Regions from separate parts of the Streptomyces sp. bgisy100 genome, predicted to be linked through region 1. Evidence: riboswitches for the same ligand, from Rfam matches in the RefSeq annotation. Region 1 holds a riboswitch; the other holds the start of a gene.

Region 1 (2,452 bases):
CCGCCGTCGGCGCGCCGGGAGACCGTACGGCTCGCGCCGCCGCCGGCGAGGTAGGGCTCGGCGGAGCGCAGCCAGTCCGCACGGCCGGCGAGCACGCCGGAGCCGAACGGCGCGTAGAGCTTGTGCCCGGAGAACGCGACCCAGTCGACGTCCAGCGCGTTGATGTCCACGGGGTGGTGCGGGGCGAGCTGCGCGGCGTCCAGGACGATCCGCGCGCCGTGCGCATGGGCCGCCGCCGCCAGTTCGCGGACCGGCCAGAGCTCACCGGTGACGTTGGACGCACCGGTCACGCAGACCAGCGCCGGGCCGTACGGCTCCCGGTCGGCGAGCGCCCGCTCCAGGGTCTCGACGGCCTGGGCCGGGGTGCGGGGCGCGTCGAGGCAGGTGACGGTGATGCCCTCGCGCTGCTGCCAGGGCAGCAGCGAGGCGTGGTGCTCGGTCTCGAACACGAACACCCGGGTGTTCCGCGGCAGGGCGGCGGCGAGCAGGTTGAGCGAGTCGGTGGTGGACCGGGTGAAGACGACCTGGTCGTCCTCGCGGCAGCCGAGGAAGCCGGCGACCGTGGCGCGGCTGTTCTCGAAGAGGTCGGTGGACAGCTGCGAGAGGTAGCCGGCGCCGCGGTGCACGCTGCCGTAGTAGGGCGCGTAGGCGGCGACGTCGTCCCAGACCCGCTGGAGGGCGGGGGCGCTGGCCCCGTAGTCGAGCGCCGCGTACTCGACCTCTCCCCCGGTGACCAGCGGTACGAGGACGTCCCGGCCGAGGACGGGCAGCGGGCCGGTGGCACAGGCGGGCTCGGGCGAGGCCACGCCGTCGGCCGAACTCGCCCCGGCGCACCCGGAGTCGGCGCGGAGGCCGGCGGCGGTCGTGGCAGTGGCGGTCGCGGCGGTGGAGGTCGCGGCGGCGGCGGTCGTGGCGGCGGCAGGGCGCACGGACATGGCGGAGTCTCCCGGTGGGACGGCGGAATGGCTGCGTCGACGCACCCGGCCCGGACAGGGAACGGGGTGCGGAAAGGCCTCGACATGCGGACGGCACCGCACGGAGGGTGTGGGGAACGGGGCCTTCGGCCCTAGCGCATTCGCTTGCTCACGCGGGATCTCCCTCGACAACCAGGACCCCTGGATCGCGAGGGGTCCGCGCTTGCCGCAGACCTTGCTGACTGCGGCCTGGTCATCACCCGGGGCACCCCGCCACGGACGGAGGGTTGCCGGACAGCGGGCCGGGGCCTGTGTCGCTGTCACTCGTGACCTGGAGCGAGTATGGCAGGTGATCACCCGCGGGCACCACCGTGTCCGCATGGCGGGACGGGATCCCTGTCCGGTGGACGGCGCCCCGCCCCTAAGCCTGCGCCCGCCCACCGACAGCGGAGCCCCGCGAGCAGCGGCACCCGGCAACGGCACTCCCCACCCAGCGCCGCCCGGACAGCGGCACTCCGCACAGCGGCGCCCTCCCACAGCGGCCCCCGGCCGCGCGCCCCACCGCCCCCGAGAACCCCGCAGGGGGCCCGGGAACGAGCCCGGACCCCCTGCGTCACCACCGGCGAACCGGCGGCGGACGGCTACCCGTTGCTGGCGCCCACCCAGCGCTCCAGCGTGCGCCGCGCCGCACCCGTGTCGACCGACTCCGCGGCCTTCTCGATGCCCGCCGCGATCTGCTCGGCCAGCGGGGCGTCGGTGGGCCGCAGGGCGACCAGGGCCGCGGCGGAGTTGAGCAGCACCGCGTCCCGTACCGGGCCCTCCTCGCCGGCCAGCAGACGGCGGGCCACATCGGCGTTGTACGAGGCGTCGGCGCCGCGCAGGGCGTCCACCGGGACGATCGGGATGCCCACCTCCCGCGGGTCGAAGGCCTCCTCCCGCACCGAGCCGTCGCGGACCACCCAGACCCGGGAGGTGGCGGTGGTGGTGAGCTCGTCCAGCCCGTCGTCACCGCGGAACACCAGGGCGGAGGTGCCGCGTTCGGCCAGCACCCCGGCCACGATCGGCGCCATCCGGGCGTCGGCCACGCCGGTGGCCTGGGCCCGCACCCGGGCGGGGTTGGTCAGCGGCCCGAGGATGTTGAACGTGGTGGGGATGCCCAGTTCGCGCCGGGCCGGTGCGACATGGCGCAGCGCGGGGTGGAACTTGACGGCGAAACAGAAGGTGATGCCCGCCTCTTCGGCGACCTCGACGACCCGCTGCGGCGAGAGGTCCAGGTTGACGCCGAGCTTCTCCAGGACGTCGGAGGCGCCGCTCGCCGAGGAGGAGGCGCGGTTGCCGTGCTTGACGACCTTGGCGCCCGTGCCGGCGACGACGACGGCCGACATGGTGGAGATGTTCACCGTCTTGGAACGGTCGCCGCCGGTGCCCACGATGTCGACGCTGGGCCCCGGCACCTCGATGAGGTTGGCGTGCTCGTACATGGTCCGCACCAGGCCGGAGACCTCGGCGACGGTCTCCCCCTTGGCCCGCAGGGCGAC
Region 2 (2,452 bases), on a different contig from region 1:
ACCTCGGCCCGGCCGCCGGTGTACGTACGCAGGATCGTGGGGATTCGAACGTTGACGCTCATGCGAGGCCTGCCTCTCGGAACGAGTCAAGGGTGGGGCGGATGGTCGCGGACGGGCCCGTCGTCGGAGCCACGGCGTCCAGGGTCTTGAGGCCGTCACCGGTGTTCAGCACCACGGTCTCCTCGGCCGGGTCGATCCGCCCGGCCTCGATCAGCTTCCGCAGCACGCCCACCGTCACACCGCCCGCGGTCTCCGCGAAGATGCCCTCGGTGCGCGCCAGCAGCTTGATCGCGTCGACGACCTGCTCGTCGTTCACGTCCTCCACGGCGCCGCCGGTGCGGCGGCAGATGTCGAGCACGTACGGGCCGTCGGCCGGGTTGCCGATGGCGAGCGACTTGGCGATCGTGTCCGGCTTCACCGGGCGGACCACGTCGTGGCCGTCCTTGAAGGCCCGGGAGACCGGGGAGCAGCCCTCGGCCTGGGCGCCGAAGATCTTGTACGGCTTGTCCTCCACCAGACCGATGGCGATGAGCTCCTTCAGCGCCTTGTCGATCTTGGTGAGCTGGGAGCCGGAGGCGATCGGGATCACGATGTTGTCCGGGATCCGCCAGCCGAGCTGCTCGCAGATCTCGTACGCCAGCGTCTTCGAGCCCTCGCCGTAGTACGGGCGCAGGTTGACGTTGACGAAGCCCCAGCCCTCGCCGATCGGGTCGCCGATCAGCTCGCTGCAGAAGCGGTTGACGTCGTCGTACGTGCCCTCGATGCCGACCAGGTCGCCGCCGTAGACCGCGGCCATGACGACCTTGCCCGCCTCCAGGTCGTGCGGGATGAACACGCACGACCGGAAGCCGGAGCGGGCCGCCGCGGCGCCGACTGCGCCGGCCAGGTTGCCGGTGGAGGAGCAGGACAGTGTGGTGAAGCCGAAGGTGCGGGCCGCCTCCACCGCGATGGCGACCACCCGGTCCTTGAAGGAGTGCGTCGGGTTGCCCGAGTCGTCCTTCACGTGCAGACCGCCGGTGACGCCCAGCTCACGGGCGAGGTTGTCGGCCTGGACCAGCTTGGTGAAGCCCGGGTTCAGGTTCGGCTTGTCGGCGACGTCGGCGGGCACCGGCAGCAGCGGCGCGTAGCGCCAGATGTTGTCCGGACCGGCCTCGATGCGCTTCCGCAGGCCCTCGGGGTCGCCGCTCGGCAGGTCGTACGCGACCTCGAGCGGCCCGAAACACACCTCGCACGCGAAGATCGGGCCGAGGGCGAAACGCTCACCGCACTCGCGGCAGGACAGCGCGACGGCGGGGCCGAGAGCGACGGGGGCGGAACCGGAGGTGGCGTCCGGGGAATCCGCGGACGAAGTGGCGGTAGCAGCTTGCACAGCCATGGAGGCGAGGCCCTTTCTCCTCATCTTCCTCGCGACGGACTTCGCCACGAGACGGAATTGGCACCTTCCCGAGCCGGGAGCCTCGCGTCATGAGACGAGACCGGCCGGAGGGTTGCCGGGGCTTCAACGGGCCGTTCCCTCTGCCCCTCTGGATGAGCGGTATGGCGCCGGGCGGGGCCCGGTGCGTTTGTCCGCGGCAGGCCACCCCGACATGAAGTGGACTTCCGCGTTGTTCAAGACTGTAACCGACGGCCCCCACAGTTGAGATAGTCGTCCGAACCGCGAGACGGATCACACCGGGCCATCGCCCGCTCACCCGCGGGCCGCCCCGCGAACACACCAGGGAGACGAAACACGTGCTGGAAGAGGTGGAGCGCTGGCTGGAGCACCGCTCCTGGTCGGCCGCCGACCGGCCGCTGAGCCGGCTCCTCGCCGCGAAGCAGGCGGCAGGCCCGTCCGGAACGGTCAGCGTGGTGCTCCCCGCCCTCGACGAGGAGGCCACCATCGGGCCGATCGTCGAGACGGTCCGGCGCGAGCTGATGAGCCCGGAGGTCCCGCTCGTCGACGAGCTGGTCGTGATCGACTCCGGCTCCGCCGACCGTACCGCCGCGGTCGCCGCCGCCGCCGGAGCCCGCGTCGTCCACCGCGACACGGTGCTGCCCCGGCTGCCCGCCCTGCCCGGCAAGGGCGAGGTGCTGTGGCGCTCGCTGCTGGTCACCCGCGGCGAGATCGTCTGCTTCGTCGACGCCGACCTGCGCGACTTCTCGGCCCGCTTCGTCTCCGGCATCGTCGGGCCGCTGCTCACCGACCCGGGCCTGCACCTGGTCAAGGCCATGTACGACCGGCCGCTGGGCGACACCGGCGACCGCGGCGGCCGGGTCACCGAACTCGTCGCCCGCCCCCTGCTCAACCTGCACTGGCCGCGGCTCGCCGGCTTCGTGCAGCCCCTCGGCGGGGAGTACGCGGCCCGCCGCTCCCTGCTGGAGCAGCTGCCCTTCCCCGTCGGGTACGGGATCGAGCTGGGCATGCTGGTGGACGCGCTGGACCTCGCCGGGCTCGACGCGCTGGCCCAGGTCG

What was found. A riboswitch is a leader RNA that binds a small molecule or an ion and turns the genes downstream of it on or off. The one in region 1 is predicted to bind S-adenosylmethionine.
Region 2: another riboswitch for S-adenosylmethionine. It lies ahead of thrC (threonine synthase); the one in region 1 lies ahead of AC3EQ1_RS30345 (aminotransferase class V-fold PLP-dependent enzyme).

The regions. Positions count from the first base shown of each region.
Region 1 is NZ_JBYITE010000082.1:1,124-3,575, forward strand. It holds gene AC3EQ1_RS30345 (aminotransferase class V-fold PLP-dependent enzyme) at 1-935, opposite strand, end outside; SAM riboswitch class IV at 1,129-1,246, opposite strand; gene trpD (anthranilate phosphoribosyltransferase) at 1,556-2,452, opposite strand, start outside.
Region 2 is NZ_JBYITE010000009.1:6,308-8,759, reverse strand. It holds gene AC3EQ1_RS08440 (MoaD/ThiS family protein) at 1-62, opposite strand, end outside; gene thrC (threonine synthase) at 59-1,375, opposite strand; SAM riboswitch class I at 1,393-1,534, opposite strand; gene AC3EQ1_RS08430 (glucosyl-3-phosphoglycerate synthase) at 1,732-2,452, shown strand, end outside.